DNA from 4 places in the Neorhizobium tunisiense genome. Region 4 is predicted to be linked to each of the others. Evidence: predicted binding sites of a transcription regulator. Region 4 holds the regulator's gene; each other region holds the start of a gene.
The links. Region 4 encodes PhoB, which activates phosphate uptake and scavenging genes when phosphate is short. Its sites were predicted from a motif close to TGTCATNNANCTGTCAT; they were not measured.
Positions count from the first base shown of each region.

Region 1: a site for PhoB is predicted at 2,375-2,391, ahead of ABCW43_RS27450 (NAD-glutamate dehydrogenase). Genes of this name have one in related genera too.
Region 2: a site for PhoB is predicted at 2,925-2,941, ahead of ABCW43_RS19150 (BtaA family protein). Genes of this name have one in related genera too.
Region 3: a site for PhoB is predicted at 1,917-1,933, ahead of ABCW43_RS04505 (esterase-like activity of phytase family protein). Genes of this name have one in related genera too.

Region 1 covers NZ_JBDIUU010000012.1:100,290-105,382, forward strand. The annotation lists gene ABCW43_RS27450 (NAD-glutamate dehydrogenase) at 1-2,268, opposite strand, end outside; gene pdxY (pyridoxal kinase PdxY) at 2,444-3,316, shown strand; gene ABCW43_RS27460 (carbonic anhydrase) at 3,386-4,060, shown strand; gene ABCW43_RS27465 (lytic murein transglycosylase) at 4,079-4,891, opposite strand.
Region 2 covers NZ_JBDIUU010000005.1:199,979-205,071, reverse strand. The annotation lists gene ABCW43_RS19160 (glycoside hydrolase family 25 protein) at 28-813, opposite strand; gene ABCW43_RS19155 (class I SAM-dependent methyltransferase) at 961-1,629, opposite strand; gene ABCW43_RS19150 (BtaA family protein) at 1,629-2,876, opposite strand; gene ABCW43_RS19145 (serine hydrolase) at 3,042-4,394, shown strand; gene ABCW43_RS19140 (transglycosylase SLT domain-containing protein) at 4,436-5,093, opposite strand, start outside.
Region 3 covers NZ_JBDIUU010000001.1:861,246-866,338, forward strand. The annotation lists gene ABCW43_RS04485 (FitA-like ribbon-helix-helix domain-containing protein) at 1-46, opposite strand, end outside; gene ABCW43_RS04490 (hypothetical protein) at 252-569, shown strand; gene ABCW43_RS04495 (DUF2000 family protein) at 541-948, opposite strand; gene ABCW43_RS04500 (AraC family transcriptional regulator) at 947-1,891, shown strand; gene ABCW43_RS04505 (esterase-like activity of phytase family protein) at 2,020-3,390, shown strand; gene ABCW43_RS04510 (DJ-1/PfpI family protein) at 3,453-4,160, opposite strand; gene ppx (exopolyphosphatase) at 4,298-5,093, opposite strand, start outside.
Region 4 covers NZ_JBDIUU010000001.1:1,667,340-1,672,432, forward strand. The annotation lists gene ABCW43_RS08725 (aspartate aminotransferase family protein) at 1-1,054, opposite strand, end outside; gene ABCW43_RS08730 (GcrA family cell cycle regulator) at 1,463-1,999, shown strand; gene ABCW43_RS08735 (PACE efflux transporter) at 2,191-2,628, shown strand; gene phoB (phosphate regulon transcriptional regulator PhoB) at 2,638-3,321, opposite strand; gene phoU (phosphate signaling complex protein PhoU) at 3,352-4,065, opposite strand; gene pstB (phosphate ABC transporter ATP-binding protein PstB) at 4,111-4,926, opposite strand; gene pstA (phosphate ABC transporter permease PstA) at 4,940-5,093, opposite strand, start outside.

The sequences.
Region 1 (5,093 bases), on a different contig from region 4:
GGCGAACATCCGGTGCGGCGCGCCATTTTCGTCACGCTGGAAATAGTTGGTCCGGAGCGTCGCATCGACCGCATTGACGAAGCGGCGAAGCGTGCGGTCTTCGTCGAGATTGGGGACGTTGCCGAGCGCTCCCTCGATCTCGGCGTGATGGTCGGTGAGCTTTTTGACGCGGGCCTTCTCAGTGATCTTCGGATCGAAACCGTCGCGGAAAAGGCGGAAGATGGCGGCGGAGATGGCCGGGTATTTCACCAGCGTATCGGCGATATAGGCCTGCGAATACACGATGCCGGTCTGGCGCAGGTAACGGGAATAGGCGCGCAGCACAGTGACTTCGCGGGCCGACAGGCCGGCCAGCAGAACGAGCCGGTTGAAGGCGTCGTTGTCGATCAGGCCTTCGAAGGCGGAGAGGAAGGCCTCTTCGAGCAGCAGTCCCTCGCGGGCAAGGTCGACCTCGCGTCCGTCGCCGAGTTGCAGTTCCATGTCGTGGAGGACGATGAGCTTGCGGTCGTTTTCCGGGCCGACCTGGATTTCGAACGTCTGCTCGCTAACGGCATGGAAGCCGAGGTTTTCGAGAAGCGGCACGCGGCGCGAGAGCGACAGATGCCGGTCCCGGTGGAAGATCTTCAGCGACACCGTGCCGGCGGGATCGCCGGGGCGGCGATAGAAGGCGATGCGGATCGTTTCGCCGGCGGCGCAAGCGGCGATGTCCGGCAGGTCGGCGAAGGTTTCCTCGGGCGAGAACGCTTCCTGGAAGGCCTGGGTGACGGAGAGCCGCGGCCCCTCCTCCGCAAGCGCTGCGAAGCGGTCCTCCCAGGGGGTGGCGATGAGGCGGATCGCTTCCTCGAGCTTGGCTTGTGCGATTCGCGGCGTCTTGCCGCCGCGGCGGCCGATGATCATATGGACGCGGGCGACGCCGCCTTCCGGAAAAGCCGGGTAATAGGCGGAGACGTGGCCGTCATAAACCTTGGTCAGGTAGTCGCCGACCTTCTCGCGGACCAGGGAATTATAGTCCTCGCGGGGTACGTAGACGATTACCGAAACGAAACGGTCGAAATGGTCGATGCGCGGCAGGACCCGGACGCGCGGACGCTCGCTCAGTTCCATGATCTGCTCGCAGAAGCGGGCCAGCAGCTCCGTATCGATCTGGAAAAGGTCGTCGCGCGGATAGGATTCGAGCGTGTTTTCCAGCATGCGGCCGGAATGGCTGTCGGGGTCGAAGCCGAACTGCTCTTCCACCCGGCCGGTCTTGGCGCGCAGGAGAGGGATGTCGCGGACGGAATGGGTATAGGCGGTTGCGGTGAAAAGGCCGACGACGCGCAGCTCGCCGACCACCTCGCCCTTTTCGTCGAAGCGCTTGACGCCGACATAATCCATATAGGCGCGGCGGTGGACGACCGACTTCACGTTGGCCTTGGTGACGATCAGGAAATCGGGGCCGTCGAGGAATTCGAGAATTTCCGGCGTGGTCGTCACGGCGTCCTTGCCCTGGCGCAGCACCAGCACGTCCGGATCGGAGAGGATGCCGAGACCGCGGCCCTTGCCGCGTTCGACCTTGGCTTCCGCGCCCTTGCCGGAATAGACGTATTCGCGCATGCCGAGGAAGGTGAAGTTGTCGTCGCGCAGCCAGGCCAGGAAAGCGAGTGCCTCCTCGCGGTCCGTCTTCTTGCGGCTGGTCGAGTTGTTGAGCTGCTTTGCCGCGCCATCGAGGACTTCCAGCATGGAGCCCCAGTCGGTGATCGACAGATGCACCTGGTCGAGGATGTAGCGGATGCGCTCGACGAGCGAAGCGGCCTGTTCCTCGTTGAGCGGCGAAAGATGGATCTGGATGAGGCTCACATGATGGGCCGGATCCCCGGGCTGTTCGTTGGAGCGCAGCACCGGTTCCTTACCCGGCTGCACGACCAGGATCGGGTGGACCGCCATGGTGAGGTCGCGGTGAGTGGCGGTTACTTCGCCCATGACCGAGTCGAACAGGAAGGGCATGTTGCGGTCGACGACGGTCAGTACCGAGACCGCAATACCGTCCGGCTCGACACCGGCGACCGGTTCGACCGTGATGTCGGCCCGAACCCGGGGCCAGGCCATCAGCCGCGCGGCTGCATGGTTGGCGGAAAGCGCCAGCATTTCCGGGGTGTAGCTTTCGAGGTCGTCAGTGCTGGCCCGGCCGAACAGGATGAGCGGGTCGAGATGCGGCCCCTTGCTCGCAGCAACGATCTTGCGCGCGCTTTCAATCTGCTTTTCCCGTTTCGGATTTTGCCTGACGGCCATGTCCCTCTCCCCTTTTTCCGTGCCCGGACGGAATAAATTAGCTTTGTGTCATCACGCGGCAACGTGGCTGATCCATGTCAAGCGACAGTACACGTTTCATTCTTCCGTGAAGCCTTGTTGACATGCGCTGGCGAAGAAACGATCAACAGGGCCATCGTAGCCGGAAACCGATCTCATGCAGGATACCAGCAGTGCCGTCCTCGTCATCTCCAGCCATGTCGTGCGCGGCTCGGTCGGCAATCGCGCCGCCGTCTTCGCGCTCGAGACGCTTGGATTTCCCGTCTGGGCAATGCCGACCGTCGTTCTCCCCTGGCATCCCGGTCATGGGCCTTCCACCCGGTTGACCTTTCCCGAATCAGATTTTGACAAGGCTATAGACGATCTTATTCGCGCGCCATGGCTGGGAGAAGTGAAGGCGGTGCTGACCGGATATTTCGGCAATGCCGCCCAGCCGCGGTCGGTGGCGCGGCTCATCCGGGCGTTGAAGGAGAAAAATCCGGATCTTCTCTATGTCTGCGATCCGGTCATGGGCGATCTCGGCGGGCTCTATATCCCGCAGCCGACGGCGGAAGCGATCCGTGACGAACTCATTTCGCTTGCGACGATCGCCACCCCGAACCGCTACGAGCTCGCCTGGCTTTCCGGTGCGCCGCTTGAAACCAACAACGATATCATGGATGCCGCAATCGCGCTCGGGCCGCCGCGCATCCTGGTGACCTCGGCCGTGCCGATGATGGCGGGCGGCACCGGCAATCTCTATCTCACCGGCAAACATGCGCTGCTTGCCGAACACCGGCTGATCGACAATCCGCCCAACGGGCTCGGCGATCTTTTGGGAGCCCTGTTCCTTGGGCGCATCCTGGCCGGCATGGACGAGGAAAAGGCGTTGCAGCTGGCAACCGCCAGCGTTTTCGAGATCCTGGCGCGCACCGCAAAGCGCGGCGGCGACGAGCTGACGCTGGAGACGGACGCGTCGAGCCTCTCCACACCCATGGCGATGGTTCAGATGCGCCGGCTCGTGCACCCCTTGCAGCGGACCAAGCGTTGAGGGCATAGCAATTTCGCATATGCACAATGGCCGTTGATCTTCGGCCGGAGCCACTATAATCGTTGCTCCATGACGGATTTTCCTGACAGACTTCTGGCGGGCTACCGCAACTTCATGAGCGGTCGCTATAGTGACGAACGCGAGCGCTACCGTGTATTGGCGGACAAGGGGCAGAAACCCCATACGCTGCTGATCGCATGCTGCGACTCCCGTGCCGCGCCGGAGACAATTTTCGACTGCGGGCCCGGAGAAATGTTCGTGGTGCGCAACGTCGCCAACATGGTGCCGCGCTACGAGCCGGACGGGCAGTTCCACGGCACGTCGGCGGCGATCGAATATGCCGTTCAGGTGCTTGAGATCGACAATATCGTGGTGATGGGCCATGGCCGCTGCGGCGGCATTCAGGCGGCGCTCGACCCTTCCATGAAGCCGCTGTCGCCGGGGGATTTCATCGGCAAGTGGATGGGGCTGGTCAGGCCCGCCGCCGAGCAGATCCAGAACAACGACTTGATGACCCAGGCCGAACGCCAGACGGCGCTGGAGCGGGTCTCGATCCGCAATTCGATCGCCAATCTGCAGACCTTTCCCTTTGTTCGCAAACACGACGAAGAGGGGAAACTCGGCATTCACGGTGCCTGGTTCGACATTTCGACCGGCGAGCTCTGGATCATGGACAGCAAGGGCGATTTCGTCCGGCCTAACCTGGATGAACCGCCGATCGAGGCCGAGCAGATCCCGGCCTGATTTCAAGACAAACGCGGCTTATTGGCCGTCGATCTGGGCGCCCATATAGGCGATCGCCTGCTGGTAGACGGTTGCTGCGTTCCAGCCCTGGATGGCAACGAAGTTCGGCTGGCCCGGCTGGTAGCCGGCACCCGGCCTCCAGCCGTGTCCTTTCAGGAAATTGGCGGTCGAGGCAAGCGCATCGGCGCGCGAACGGACCATGTCGATATGACCGTCACCGTCGCCGTCGGCGCCATAGCGGACGACGTTCAGCGGCAGGAACTGGGTCTGGCCGATCTCGCCATGCGCAGCGCCGCGGGCCGTGACGCTCAGATCGCCGCGGCCGACGAGCTGAAGGGCAGCATAGAGCTGCTCCGTGAAATAGGCGGAACGGCGGCAGTCGTAAGCAAGCGTCGCGACGGCGGAAAGCGTATGCTGATCGCCCATGAAGGCGCCGAAACCGGTTTCCATGCCCCAGATGGCGATGATCGGGCCGGCCGGCACGCCGAAGCGGCGTTCGATCTGCGCAAACAGCGAGGCATTGCCGGATTTCATGCCCTTGCCGCGGGAGATGATGGCAGCCCCGCCGCGTTTCTTCATGAACTCGTCGAAGGAAAGCTTGAAGCTTTTCTGGCCGCGATCGGCGCTGATGGTCGGGCGGTTGTAGGAGACGCTCGAGAAAGCCTTTTCGACAACGGAAGGGTTGACGCCATTCGCAGGTGCAACCCGTTTGAACTCGTCGACCCAGCGGGCGAAGCCGGATGAATCGTTGCCGCATTGGGGTGCGGCAAGCGCCGGACCAGCGGTCATGAAACCGGTTGCGATCAATCCTGCCAGCAAAATCTTCTTCATGCGGTCCAACCCGTCCCCAGAGCCGGATCGCTTAAGCCAGAAGCGTCCGGATAATGTGTTTTGTTTCGGCCTTATGGCGGCGGTCGCAGACAATCGCAACTCACCCGTTCATGAATAGTTCGTGATGTAGGTGATTCGAAAGAAAACCCCGCCATTTCTGGTGGGGTTTCTATCGGAACATGCTTAATAAATTTATTATTTA
Region 2 (5,093 bases), on a different contig from region 4:
GATACCTGTTCGCCAGGGGAACGGGGTTTACTTTGCGGTTGCCGCAACCCAGCTGTGCCAGTTCTTGGACGTGCCCGCAAAGACGTTGATATCCATCTCGCCCTTGATGCCCGGCACGACGCCCGTCGAGGTATACTGCCAGAAAGCCCAACGGCGATCCGGGTAGATCTTGGTAGGATGCTGTGCCACGGCGCGGAGCCAGAAATGGTAGTTGCCAAAGGCACCGACCAGATTGTCGCGATGGAAATCCACGGAGGTGTAGATGATCGGCCGCTTGCCGTAATAGGCCTCGATCCGGTCCATGAAGCGCTGCATGGACGCGCGCACCGTTTCAGGGTCAGGACGGATCTTGCAGGTCGGCGAGGCGTGGTTCCATTCCATGTCGAGGACGGGCGGCAACTTCACCGCGTCTTTCGGGACATTGTTGATGAACCAGTCGGCCTGTTCGTCGGCCGTCGAGCAGAAATAATAGAAGTGGTAGGGAGCATAAGGAATGCCGGCCGATGCGGCGCCCCGCCAGTTCAGCTCGAATGTCGGATCGATGCGATCCTTGCCTTCCGTCGCCTTGATGAAGACGAAGGCGATGCCGGATTTCTTGACGGCGGGCCAGTCGATATCGGTGCCGTTCCACTTGGAGACGTCGATGCCGTGGATTTCGTGGAGCCCAGGGTGAGTTTTGCCGAAATCCTGCGGGTCATTGTCCTTGAACCGCATCTTCTTGACCGATGACGTTTCCATCAGGTCATAACTTGAGGATGTGCATCCCGTGGCAAGGAGCGCGGTGGCAAGAAGGGCCAGAAGGAGCCGAGGCATGAACATCCCGTGTGGTGTCGATGTGGAAGCCTCTTGCCCCGTTCAACGCAAAACAGGGAGGCATGAACCCCATATTCACCATAACGTCGTAAAAAATCGGTTAGGGCAAGAGGGTTTCCGGCCTGGAATGGCGGGATGTGCGGGATTTTAGCTCCGGCGGCGGATGACGGCATGCCAGGCATACCCCCGGCCGATCTCCTCGAAGATCATGTCGGCATCGGCGCTGGCCAGCTTGCTCTCCAGCACTTCGTGCAGATTCGGCCGCGGCGTGACGTGGAAACGCGTCAGCCAGGCCTTCAAAAATCGTCCGAACCAGCCCGGCAGCCGTTCCTGCTGGCCGAAGTCGACGATATGCAGGGAACCATGCGGTGCGAGCGCCGCAAGCGAGGCGTCGATCGCCTTTTCCCAGTCGGGAATCATCGACAGCGCGTAGGAGATCAGGATGCGGTCGAAGCCGGTCGTGCCGAATTCCTCCGCCTTGAAGTTCGTCGCATCGGCGACGCGGAATTCAGGCGTGACAGGCTTGCCGCGGAAATTGGCCTGGGCGCTTTCCAGCATTTCGGCGGAGATATCGAGGCCATAGAGCTTCGCCGCCGGATAATGGCGGTGGGCGAGGGCCAGGTTACGGCCCGTGCCGCAGCCGACTTCGAGTAGCGAAGCGTTCGGTGGGACATTCAGTCCGGCAATCGCCCGATCGCGGCCGAAGAGGTAATATTTGCGGGTGATGTCGTAGATATGGCGCTGATACCGGTACATCCGGTCCATGCGTTCGGCGTGGCCATTGGACAGGGGACTGCTCGCCATATCCGTCGTCATCAGGATTTCTTCACATAGATGTGGAAACCGCCGTAGATCGCCGAGCGATCCTCGAGGTTGAGTTCGTTGGAGCGTTCTTCCAGATAGGACCACTGATCAAGCAGGGCAGGGGAAAGACGGCCGTCGAGCACGCTCTTTTCGGCGGCGGTGCGGAAGATCACGCGCGCGCCGGGGGCGGCCGTGCGGGTGATTTCCGACCAGACGTCGTTGAGCTGCTCGTCGTTCATCCAGTCCTGCGCATCGAGCAGGACGTAACGATCGACCGAACCGGCGGCCTTCTGGGCCAGAAGCTCGGTGAAGCTCGCATGATGGACCGTGACACGCTCGGCATTTTCGCGGATCGCGCGGTAGTTTTCGGCCTTGAGGTAGGTCGGCAGCGTGCCTTCCTCGGGCTTCGGGTAACGGCGGGCGAAGGCCTGCCAGGCGAAATAGTTGTCGCGTAGCGGGAAGTGGCAGGCGAGCTTTTCGAGGCGCTGGCGGAGAACCGGGGCGATCGAGCCGTCGGAGGCAAGGCTCGCCAGCTCGTCATATTGCTGCGGCGGAATGCCAAGGCCGAACAGCGAGCTCTTGCGGCTGGTGATCCAGCGGATCAGCGGCTTGTCGAACAGCGGCGCGATACGGTCGTCGAAGAACTGGCGCTGCTCGCGCAGCGACTTGGCATTGGCCATCTCGGTGAGGTCTATGCCATGCAGGCGGGCGATCAGGTGGCCGGCGCCGATGAAGCGGCCGAGCAGCCCGGTCTTGTAGATGTTGCGGTCGAACACTTCGATCCGGCGGCGGCCGGCGAGCGAGCGCTTGTCCCAGTAGGCACGGGTTGCCGCATCGAGGTTCGGCGCGATGAAGGTGTCGTAGCTTTTGCTGTTGGTGCGGACGCCGTCCATGCCGAAATGGCGCACGACATCGCCATGACCCGGCAGGTGGCGGAAGGCGGCGAGCTTCAGGCGGTTCAGCGCGACGTGATGCGGGTTGAGGTCTACGACGTCGATCTTTTTCGGGGACCGGGACAGATAGGCAAGCATGTTGCAGCCGCCGGAGCCGATGGTGACGATCGAATGCCGGTCGGAAAGCTCCATGGCGGTCATGTCGACTTCCGGGTCTTCCCAGATCTGCGGGTAGACGAGGCCGGAGAACAGCAGGCCGAAAAGCCTTTCCGAGAAACCCTGCCGGGACAGGGCTTTATGCTGCAGAAGTGCGTCCTTCAGCTTCTGGTTTTTCCGAAAACCGGCTTCCTGTGCAATATCCGCCATGGTCGAGTCCCGCCTTGTCCAGAGTTTCAGGGCGTGTAAACCCGTCATGCTACAGATTGATGACGCCGCCTGTGTGCAGTCCCACTTCCACGCGGCCGCGGCCGAACACCCTCTTCCTTGCGCCCAAGAATCCTGATTGCATGCGGCCTTGAGACGGAGGCAGGCATGCGGTTGTTGGTGCGGTTCGTAAAAGTCCTCGGCGGCGTCATCGTCGTCGGCCTGGTCGGGCTCGGGGTCTGGCTCTATACGTCGCCGCCGGAACTGCTGAGGGTGGGCAGCGGCTATTCCGCCAAGATCGTCTGCTCGAACGTCTTCCTTGCCGGTCGCGACAGCGGCGAGGTCCTGGCCGTCGATGTGCAGGCTCCGGGTCACCCGCTTCTGAGATTGATGCGGGTCTCCGTCGATCGGATGGAAAAGCGGGTTCATGCAGCCCTGCTCGGTATTTTTGCCGGCAGTGATGCGGTCTATCGCGAAGGGCTCGGCTGCGCCGTCGTCCCAGATGGGACGCCGGCGGCCGCCGCCGGCATTCCGGTACCTGCCGTTACGTCAATCAATCCGTCCACGCTTTGGCCGGAAGGCGGAAAAGTCGAATCTGATCCGTCGGTTGTGCGGCTTCTTTCAGATACGGGTCTTGCCGGTCCGGGCCTTCGGGCGGCGGTCGTCGTCAAGCGGGGACGGATCGTCGGCGAGGCCTATTCCACCGGTTTTTCCAAGGATACTCCGTTGCTCGGCTGGTCGATGACCAAGACCGTGAACGCCACGATCCTGGGCACGCTGATTCGCGGCGGAAAACTTTCGCTGGAAGACAGGGGCCTGTTTCCGCAGTGGCAGGGCAACCAGCGGGGCGATATCCGGATTGCCGACCTCGCCGCCATGGAGAGCGGGCTCGCCTTCAACGAGAATTACGGCGCGGTCGCCGATGTCACCCGCATGCTCTACCTCGAGCCGGACATGGCGGGTTTCGCCGCCGACCAGCCGCTCGAGGCGGATCCCGGTTCGCGCTTCAGTTATTCCTCCGGCACGGCGGTGATGCTGTCAAAGATCTGGATGGACAAGATCGGCGGCGGGGCTGCGGCGCTCTCCTATCCCCGCGCCGCCCTGTTCGGTCCGCTCGGCATGCAAAGCGCTGTCATGGAGGCCGATGCGGCAGGCACCTTCGTCGGCAGTTCCTATATGTATGCGACCGCACGCGATTGGGCCCGGATGGGGCTTCTGCTTGCCCGGGACGGCGTCTGGGACGGCAACCGGATCCTTCCGGAAGGTTTTGTCGATTTGATGCAGCAGCCGAACGCCACCTCGAACGGGCGTTATTCGAAAATGCAGACCTGGCTGCCCGGCACGGACAATCCCGACATCCCGGCGGATGCGTTTTTCCTGCAGGGACATGACGGGCAGACGATCACGGTCATCCCGTCGCTCGATCTGGTGGTGGTGCGGCTGGGGCTGACACCGAGCTGGAACCGCTACGATCCGACCCGGCTTGTCGCCGAGGTGGCGAAAGCAACAACGGCGCCCTGAGGCGCCGCCGAACATTTTTTACCCGGGCATTTCCGCCCCGGCTACTTCTCCAGGACGTCCAGCATGTTCTTGCGTTTGGCGTCGTAATAATAGCCGCGCGCATAGAGTTTGATGGCGTTGTCGTTTCTGTTGTCGGCGACAAGCCAGGCGCCGCGCAGATATTTGATTGCGTATTTCAGGTTGGTCTCGGCATCGAGCAGGCCGGCCGGCGGGCCTTCGTAACCCATCGACTTGGCGGTCGAATACTTGATCTGCATGAGGCCCCAGTAGCCGTTCTTGTGATAGGCCTTGGGGTCGTACTTGCTTTCCCGGTGCACGACGCGGTGCACCAGCGATTCCGGCACGCCGTACATGCCGGCATAACGCTTGATGAGCTTGCTCAATTCCGGCGGCGCATCGGACGCCGTGGTCGGCATCGGCTCGCCGGGGGCCGGAGGGAATTCCATGGCCGATAGTGCGGCGATGGCTCTCGGCTGCGATGCATAGGCAAGCGTTGCGGTGTCCGGGCGCGGAGTGGGAACGACGCTCTGCAGCGCGACCATGTCCGGCGTCAGTTCCGGTTCGTCGAGCGCGATCGCCGAAGCTGCCGCCGGCTGGATCTTGCCCTCGCTGACCGCCGGCGCGATCGGCGGCGACACCAGGCGGCCGCCCTTCGGCGCCGCAAGGTTCGCCGGCCGGGCAGACGCGAGAATTGTCGAT
Region 3 (5,093 bases), 810 kb from region 4:
ACCGCATCAGTTCATCGGACAGATTGATGGTGATAGCATTCATCATAGCCCCCGCCCGATCCATTCATTCATCCACGATACCGCCGGATCAAAAGCTTTTCAACGCGAGCCCAGCCCATGTCCCAATCCCTCCTCCCGGAAACCGGCCGGGATTTTGTGACAAGACCCCGACCCCATATCGCCGGGGGCCATATGGGCGAGTGCCGGCGGGCGGGTTTCTCTACCTTGGCGCCGGAAGGATGGACGGCACGATGAGGTTTCCCTCTTCCCGCGTGCTGGTTGCGATCGTCATCCTGCTGTCGCTGCTGCTTGTCGTTATTATGGAATCAGCTGGACTGGGTGCCTTCCCCCTGCCCTGGGTCCGCCCCATCACCCGGACCCTATGCGCCGCCAACCTGATCGTGGCGCTGGTGGGTCTAGGATCCCCGCGATCGGCTGCCTGGATCAACTACCTGCTCCTCAGCATCGCCACTTATATCTTGGCCTCGGCCACGCCGATCGCCGCGCTCTGGATCATTCCGAAGAATATGTTCTTCGCAGTCACTTATGCATTTTCGAGCCTTTGGTAATCTTGTCGGCGATCTTCTTTTCGGCCCTGAGCGCGATGCCGACCAGTTTCGCATCCTCCGGCGCAAACTGCGCGAAGACCTCGCGGTTGGCCGCGTCATGACCAGTCGAGAACATCTCCTCGACATAGGCCGATATCGTCACCTCCCGTTCCAGCGAGCGACGGTGGATGGTGCGCAGCGTCTCCCGGTCGGCGGTCAGCACCACGATCGGCTGGATGCTCATCGGATTGTAGACATGACCCGCCGCATCCCGATATGGTTCACCGATGATCGCGGGATTTTGCGCGATGATGCCGCTTGTCAGGAAGGCGGTCACGTTGAGCTCCTGCCAGGGGGCGAGGTCATCGCGAAGCACGATCGCGATCTTGGTATCGAACATGAAAAACAACTCCGTGGAAGGTTATGCGGGAACTGACGGGATAACGGCGGCCGGTGCCCCGGGTCTTGAACGTTCGTGCAACTCGGGAGCCACGGCCGAAGGCAGCGCAAGAGGCGCGCCTGACGACAGCGCAAGGGGCGCGCCTGATGGCATCGTCCAGGCGCCCTCGTCGCGCGGCATCGAGCGGATCGAGGCTCGCTTCCACGGCAACGGTTTCGAGCCCCATCGCCACGATACCTACGCACTCGGCGTGACGCTTTCCGGCGTCCAGACTTTCCAGTATCGCGGTGCCGCCCGCGCCAGCCTGCCCGGCAATGTCATCGTGCTGCATCCGGACGAGGTGCATGACGGGGCGGCCGGCACCGATGCCGGCCTGCGCTACCGAATGCTCTACCTGCCGCCGGAGCGGCTGATCGAGGCGGCCGGCGGTTCGCGCGGTCTGCCCTTCGTGCCGGATCCCATCATAGCGGATGCGGAATTCCGGCAGTGTCTTGCCGAAGCTCTGGACGATCTCGAAGCCGAGCCGCAGGACCTGCTGCTTGACGACCTGATCGCCCGCATGGCGACATACCTCTGGCGCCACGCGGACGGCAAGGGCGGTGCGGCGGGCACGGCGCGCGCGCAGCAGGCGGTTCTGCGCTGCCGCGATTACCTGCAGGCGAACGCTGACCGGACGGTTTCTTCGGAGGAACTGGAGGAAGTCAGCGGTTTCGATCGCTATACGACCGCCAGGCAATTCCGCAAGCTTCTGGGAACCAGCCCGCACCGCTATCTCGTCATGCGCCGGCTCGACCGGGCGAAAGTCCTGCTGTCACAAGGCGGCAGCCTGGCGGAGATCGCGGCCGATACGGGCTTTGCCGACCAGGCGCATTTCACCCGGCATTTCAAGAAGACGTTCGGCATGACGCCGGGCCGCTGGATGGCGCTTCGCAGAAGCGCGTAAAGCCTCCATGCGCCTGTAAAATTTCAGTCATCAAAGCTTCATCGAAGCGTCAATCATCCATCACCTCCCCGTCACGCACTCGCCTTAACCGGTTGGCGTCTTTGACACGCCAACCAACAGGTGACCCCATGACCAAATTTCTGCTCGCTACCCCCGTAGTGATTGGCGCGCTCGCTGCGCTGATCGGTGGCCCCGCTTCTGCTGACGACAAGGTTTTCCCGGCCAAGCTCACCGGCCAGGCGATCCTGCCCGCCAACACGGTCGTTCCGGCTCCGGCCGACGCGCCGGCGTTCCTCAAGACCTCCGGCAAGTTCACCACCGCCGACCGCAAGCGCACGGAAGCCCTCGGCACCCTGCCGGGCAAGGACGGCGCCCGCGTGACAGACGTCAAGCTGCCGCTCGACGGCCAGCCGGTGCAGGGTTTCTCCGGCATTAAGACAATGGCTGACGGCACCTTCTGGACGCTGTCGGACAACGGTTTCGGCGGCAAGACCAATTCCTCCGACGCCATGCTGTTCCTGCACCAGATGAAATTCGACTGGGCCGCCAACAAGGCCGAAGTCGTCAAGAATGTCTTCCTCTCCGACCCGAACAAGATCGCGCCGTTCCCGATCGTCACGGAAGCTTCGGAAACCCGTTACCTCACCGGCGCCGATTTCGACATCGAATCGATCCAGCCGGTTGCCGACGGCTTCTGGCTCGGCGACGAATTCGGCCCCTACCTGATCAAGGTCGACATGCAGGGTCGGCTGACCGACGTCGTCGCTACCACGGTCGACGGCAAGCCGGTCACGTCTCCCGACAGCCCGCTCGTCCAGCTGCAGGCGAACCCGATCGCCAAGGCACCGGTCTTCAACGTGAAGCGTTCCGGCGGTTATGAAGGCCTTGCAATGTCCAAGGACGGGGCCAAGCTCTACGGCCTGCTCGAAGGCCCGCTCTACAAGGAGGACGGCAAGGTCGAAGACGCAGAGGGGCTGACTGCGCTGCGCGTCATCGAGTTCGACATCGCCTCCAAGAAATGGACCGGCCGCTCCTGGCTCTACCCGCTCTCCAAGGGCGGCGAGGCGATCGGCGACTTCAACATGATCGACGCGACCACCGCTCTCGTCATCGAGCGAGACAACGGCGCCGGCACCGCCGACAAGCCCTGCGCCGACCCGGCAAAACCCGAGCCGACCTGCTTCAACGCGCCTGCCAAGCACAAGCGCGTCTACAAGATCGAAATGACCGACGCCAATTCCGGCAAGGCGGTCCGCAAGATCGGCTATATCGACCTGATGAACATCCAGGACCCGGACAACAAGAAGAAGGCCGGCAGTGTCGCCGGCGTCTACGACATGCCGTTCGTGACGATCGAGAACGTCGACGTCATCGACGCCACCCGCATCATCATCGGCAACGACAACAACCTGCCCTTCTCGGCAGGCCGCGCCGTCGACAAGGCCGACAACAACGAGTTCAGCGTGCTCGAAGTGGGTGAATTCCTGTCTGCCAAGTAAGCAGCAGACGTCCCAAAAGCAAAGAGCGTCCGGTGAACGCCGGGCGCTCAGGTCCGCGACCGCTATGCGGGCCGAGATTCTCCCCTAAGTCTGGATATCGCGTCGGCATCGATGGCTCTTATCTGATCTGCGATATCCGAAGGTGCTTCCAACGCCTTCACTGTCGCAGGGTCGGCGGTCATGGGCGATCCGGCGAATGGAGGTTCAGGCGCATATTCCATCATCAACTGGATTTTCCGCGCTACCTCTTCACCTGCCAGTTTGGCGGCCATGACCAAGCCAAGATCGATACCTGCCGTCACGCCGCCACCGGTGGCCCGCGTCCGGTCAAATACGACCCGCCGGTTTACGGGAATTGCTCCGAAAGCTGAGAGCCGATGCAGCGCCGTCCAGTGAGTGGTGCACTCGTAGCCCTGAAGCAGACCGGCGGCAGCAAGCACCAGCGTACCCGTGCAGGCCGCCATCAGGAACTGGCAGCCTGGCTCCTGACGCTTTAGAAACGAGAGAAGGCGTTCGTCCTGCATCGCATCCAGATGACCGGGCCCGCCCGGAACAACCACGATGTCGAGCTGACCGCATGCTTCAAGCGGCATGCTTGGGACAATACTCAGTCCGCTCGCACTTCGAACGGGAGCGTGACCGTCAGCCACCAAATGGCAACGGGTATCGGGCAGCCGCGTCAGAACTTCCCAAGGCCCAGTCAAATCGAGCTGCGTCAGTCCGGTAAACAGGACAAAGCCGATCTCACGAGGGCGCGCATTCAGAGACATCGAATCTTGCTCAGCCGATTAAACGGGTAATGTCAGTTCGCGAGCATACACGAGAAAATACTGTTGGACGCAACCTGACAATTTCTGATGCCCTGCCGCGAGGCAGCCGCTCTCCTGCCCTCTCCCGCGAGCCCGCCCTACTCGAACCGGAACGCCAGCCGTTTGCCTGTCAGCCTCGCCAGCTGCTGCAAACGCCCGTCCAGCCGCTCCCCAGCAAAATCGCGGTAGGCGGAGGGCACCACGAATTCGAGGTCGAGGTCCGGCTCGGAGGACGGGCGGAAGGTCAGGTTGTGGACGAGGCCCGGCATCGAGGCCGAGAACAGGTAGACGACCCGGAGCAGCCCGCCGAGCAGTTTTGCAAGGTCGAGCAGGCGTGGCGTGGCGATCGTCGCCAGCGGACCGGTCGCGCCGTCGTCGTGCAGTCCTTCGAAACGGTAGTAGTTGGCGAGCGCCAGATAGGCGCGGCCGGCATGGGTGATGCCGACGAAGGAGGAGTGGGCGATCAGGTTCAGCGCCTGCAGGCCGCGATAATCCGGATGGGCCCGCCAGCTGATATCGGCGAGCAGGCAGGCGGCCTGGCGATAGCGGCTTTCCTCCTCCGTCTCGACGATCCCGAAAGCAGGCACCATGCGGCCGGTCCAGTCGGCGAGCTCGCGGGCGTGTTCGGGCGACCGGGCGCGCAGGATGGCGAGCTGGTCGGCAGCGACCAGCAGCGGATCGCCCGCCTTCTCTTCGTCGGAAAGCAGCGAATAGAGATAACCTTCGCGGACGCCCTGCGCCGAAAAGCTCACCCTGGCGGGCTTCATCACCGCCAGGACTTCCTGCATGGCGATGGCGCCGAAGGGCAGCAGCGAACGGCGGCTCTTGGAAACGGCCTGCCAGGCGGGATCCTTGCTGTCCTTGGCGGCGATCACCTCGTCGAGGAATTTCTGC
Region 4 (5,093 bases):
TGTGTTCGCCGCGTATGGCGGCAACCAGATCACCCGCGGGCACCTTCGCCTTCACGCCGAGCAGCAGGCCTTCACCACGAATGTCCTCGATGACATCGGGGAAGCGGTCCTTCAGGCTCGCGAGCCCCTGGCGCAAGACCAAGGCGACATCCCGGACGTTTTCCAGGAAGCCGTCGCCGAGGATCACGTCGAGTACGGCGTTGCCGACCGCCGTGGCCAGCGGATTGCCGCCGTAAGTCGTGCCATGGGTGCCGGCGGTCATGCCGGAGGCGGCTTCCGCCGTGGCAAGGCAGGCGCCGAGCGGGAAGCCGCCACCGATGCCCTTGGCAAGCGCCATGATGTCGGGCGTCACGCCCGCCCATTCATAGGCGAACAGCCTGCCGGAACGGCCGACGCCGGTCTGGACTTCGTCGAAGATCAGCAGCAGACCGTTGTCGTCACAGACCTGGCGCAACGCCTGGAGGAATTCCTTCGGAACCGGCCGGACGCCTCCCTCTCCCTGGATCGGCTCGATCAGAATAGCCGCGGTCGCATCGGTGATCGCGGCCTTCAGGGCGTCGATGTCGCCGAACGGCACCTGATCGAAGCCTTCGACCTTCGGGCCGAAGCCTTCGAGATATTTCGCCTGGCCGCCGGCAGCGATGGTCGCCAGCGTACGGCCGTGGAAGGCACCTTCGAAGGTAATGATATGGAAGCGCTCCGGATGCCCCTTCACGAACTGATAGCGGCGCGCCGTCTTGATGGCACATTCCAGGGCCTCGGCGCCGGAATTGGTGAAGAACACCTTGTCCGCGAAAGAGTTGTCGGCGAGACGACGCGCCAGCTTCTCCTGGCCGGGCTGCTCGAAGAGGTTGGACGTGTGCCACACCTTGTCGGCCTGCGCCTTCAGCGCACCAACGAGATGCGGATGTCCGTGGCCGAGCGAATTGACCGCGACGCCGGAACCGAAATCGAGATATCGCTCCCCACTTTCCGTCACAAGCCATACGCCCTCGCCGCGCTCGAAACGCAGCGGAGCCCGGGCAAACGTGTCGAAAAGCGCGGCTTCAGCCATGGCGACATCACTCCTCTAGGCAGTCCAAAAAGGCCCATGGAACGGGCCGAAAAAACCAAAAATGCCGCCCACTGGGCGGCGGGGGCACTATCGGGGTTTAGGCCATCAATGTCAACAAAGCTCGGCGTTTTGGGCGGATCCGGGCCGGAAGGCGAAAGGCGCCGGCCAATGTGACAAAAATGACTCTCCCGGACAGCAAGTTGGGGAAAACCACGAAATCGATTCCCGCAGATTCTCCCGACTCTTGCCACGGAGTCAGCCTCACACTAGGTTAAAGATCAATTACTAGACTGCATGCGGCGGAACTAGTCACCTCAAGCATAGATATAGTGGGTGCTGCGAAATGAATTTCGCAGCAAAGGTGGAAGGATTCTGCATGCCAGCAACGTTCAAAGGCGGAGAACGGGCATGAACTGGACAGACGAGCGTGTCGAGAAGCTCAAAAGATTATGGTCGGAGGGCCTCAGCGCCAGCCAGATCGCAGCGCAACTTGGAGGCGTAAGCCGAAATGCCGTGATCGGCAAGGTGCATCGTCTGAGCCTGCCGGGTCGGGCGAAAGCCGGCGGCACGGTAGCGACGGGCCGTTCATCTGCGGCCAAGCGCACGACGTCGGCGCCGCGAGCCCCGAACTATGCATCGCGCGTCGCGACCCGGACCGTTACCCGCGCCGTTGGTGCGACGATGGTCAAGGAAGAGGTCGAAATCGAGCCCTATCAGGAGATGGAATATCGTCCCGCCTCCAACGTGGTGGTGCCGATCTCCCGTCGCCTTGCATTGACCGAACTCACCGAGCGCACCTGCAAATGGCCGGTCGGCGATCCGCTCAAGGACGACTTCCACTTCTGCGGCTGCGAATCCCCGGATGCTTCGCCCTATTGCAGCTATCACGCAAAGCTCGCCTACCAGCCGGTCAACGAGCGGCGCAAGGTTGCTGCTCGGGTCTGAGCGGCAAGGCGACACGAGGGCTAGATCGGAAGCGGGCTTGAGGTCCGCTTTTTTGTTGCTGCATGGCAGATATGCCAGGCCCAAGCCTTGCTGCCGGGCGGCATTGCGCCTATTTCCAAAACAGCGAGGACGACCTCCCCCATTCGGGCAGAAACTCCGGGACGACCCGGAACAGAACCCAGGAGGTCATCATGCGCTCGACACGCGACCGTATCCGCCATGCCATCAGCTTCGAACTGATCGGGCTCGCTCTCATCACGCCGCTCGGCGCTATCGCCTTCGGCATGCCGGCTGCCGATATCGGCGTGGTCGGCATCGGCAGCGCGACGATCGCCACCGGCTGGAACTATCTTTACAATCTCGGCTTCGACCATCTGATGCAGCGCTTCACCGGCACCACACAGAAAAGCACCGCGATACGCGTGGCGCATGCGGTGTTGTTCGAACTTGGTCTGCTGATCGCGCTTTTGCCGCTGATCGCCTGGTATCTCGGCGTCAGCATCCTCCATGCTCTGATGATGGATGTGTCTTTCGCGGTCTTCTACGTGGTCTATGCCTTCGTCTTCAACTGGGCCTATGACCGGATCTTTCCGCTGCCGGAATGGCAGCGGCAGACCGAGGCGGCTTGAGTCGGCTCGTTAAGATTCCATCGAGTAACCCGCGCCGCGGACGGTGCGGATGACATCCTGCATGTTGGAGAAGTTGAGCGCTTTTCTCAGGCGCCCGACATGCACGTCTACGGTACGCTCATCGACATAGATGTCGTGGCCCCAGACGCCATCCAGAAGCTGCGACCGTGAGAACACACGGCCGGGCGAGGCCATCAGGAATTCCAGAAGGCGGAATTCGGTCGGGCCGAGGCGCACTTCACGGCTCTTGCGGTGAACGCGATGGGTTTCCCGATCGAGTTCGATATCGCCGCAACGGAGCACGCTGGAGAGCACTTCGGGACGGGCGCGGCGCAGCATCGCCTTGACGCGGGCCATCAGCTCCGGGGTCGAGAAGGGTTTTACCACATAGTCGTCAGCGCCGGTGGCGAGGCCGCGAACACGTTCGCTCTCCTCGCCGCGGGCCGTCAGCATGATGATCGGCAGGCGTTCCGTTTCCGAACGCGTGCGCAGACGGCGGCAGAGTTCGATGCCGGAAACGCCGGGTAGCATCCAGTCGAGTATCAGAAGATCCGGCGTACGCTCCTGAAGCCGGATTTCGGCTTCATCCCCCCGCAGGATCGTCTCGACCTCATAACCTTCCGCTTCGAGATTGTAGCGAAGAAGCACGCTGAGTGCTTCTTCATCCTCCACCACAGCGATTTTAGGCAGCATTTCAGCTCTGCTCCGTCAGCATTCCATCATTTATTCGGTGATCGCGCCGAGTGTGTTCGACGAGTCGTCCTTCGGGCGATCGCCCTCCGGCTGGGCGCCGGTCGTCATGTAGTAGATGGTCTCGGCGATGTTGGTGGCGTGGTCGCCGATACGCTCGATGTTCTTGGCGCAGAACAGCAGGTGCGTGCAGGTGGTGATGTTGCGCGGATCCTCCATCATGTAGGTGAGGAGTTCGCGGAACAGCGAGGTGTACATCGCGTCGATTTCCTCGTCGCGGATGCGGATCGCCTCGGCCTTCTCCGCCGAACGTGTCGCGTAGACGTCGAGGACGTCCTTGAGCTGCACGAGGGCGAGATCGGAGAGATGTTCCAGACCGCGGGCGAGCTTGCGCGGAACGCCTGTGCCCTGAACCGCGATAACGCGCTTGGCGGTGTTCTTGCCAAGGTCGCCGACGCGCTCCAGATCGGAGGCGATGCGCAACGAACCGACAATCTCGCGAAGGTCGGCCGCAACCGGCTGGCGGCGGGCGATCGTGATGATCGCCTTGTCGCCGATCTCGCGCTCGGCGTGATCGAGGATCACGTCGTCGGAGATGACCTTCTGCGCGAGTGCGGCGTCGGAATTGACCAGCGCACGCACGGCGTCCGAGCACATCTGCTCGGCGAGGCCACCCATTTCGGAGATGCGGCGGCTCAGGTATTTCAGTTCGTCGTCATATGCCGACAGGATATGGGTCGATGCCATCTTCTAGTCCTCAAAATTGATTTTCAGGCGGCACAATCGGCTGGATCAGCCGAAACGGCCCATGATGTAATCCTGGGTGCGCTGATCGTCGGGATTGGTGAACATCTTGTCGGTGTCGTTCTCCTCGACGAGTTGGCCGAGATGGAACATGGCGGTGCGCTGCGACACGCGGGCAGCCTGCTGCATCGAGTGCGTCACGATGACGATCGTGTAGTTGGCACGCAGTTCATGGATGAGTTCTTCAACCTTGGCGGTCGCGATCGGGTCGAGAGCCGAGCAGGGTTCGTCCATCAGGATGACTTCCGGCGACACGGCGATCGCACGGGCGATGCACAGACGCTGCTGCTGACCGCCGGAGAGGCCGGTGCCGGATTCGTGCAGGCGATCCTTGACTTCGCCCCAGAGGCCAGCGCGCTGCAGGCTCGCCTCGACGATCTGGTCCATATCGGCCTTGCTCTTGGACAGGCCGTGGATGCGCGGACCGTAGGAGACGTTCTCGTAGATGGTCTTCGGGAACGGGTTCGGTTTCTGGAAAACCATGCCGACACGGGCGCGAAGTTCCACGACGTCGATGTTCTGGTCGTAGATATCGTCCGCATCGAGGGTGATCTTGCCGGTGACGCGGCAATTCTCGATCGTGTCGTTCATGCGGTTGAGGCAGCGCAGGAAGGTGGACTTGCCGCAGCCGGAAGGACCGATGAGAGCCGTCACAGTGTTTTCGCGGACGTTGAGGTTCACGTCGAAAAGCGCACGCTTTTCGCCGTAATACACCGAAACGTCCTTACCGATCATCTTGTGGGGAGCATCGCTCATCTTTTGGTCCAGCGCCTTTTCTACTGCCGATTCTGACATCATATTCATTGTCATACTCCTTCTACCAGCGCCGCTCGAAGCGACGCCGCAAGAGAATTGCGCCAACATTCATTAGGATGAGGAACAGGAGCAGGATGATGATTGCTCCCGAGGTACGCTCGACGAACGCGCGCTCCGCTTCGTTCGCCCACATGTAGATCTGTACCGGCAGCGCC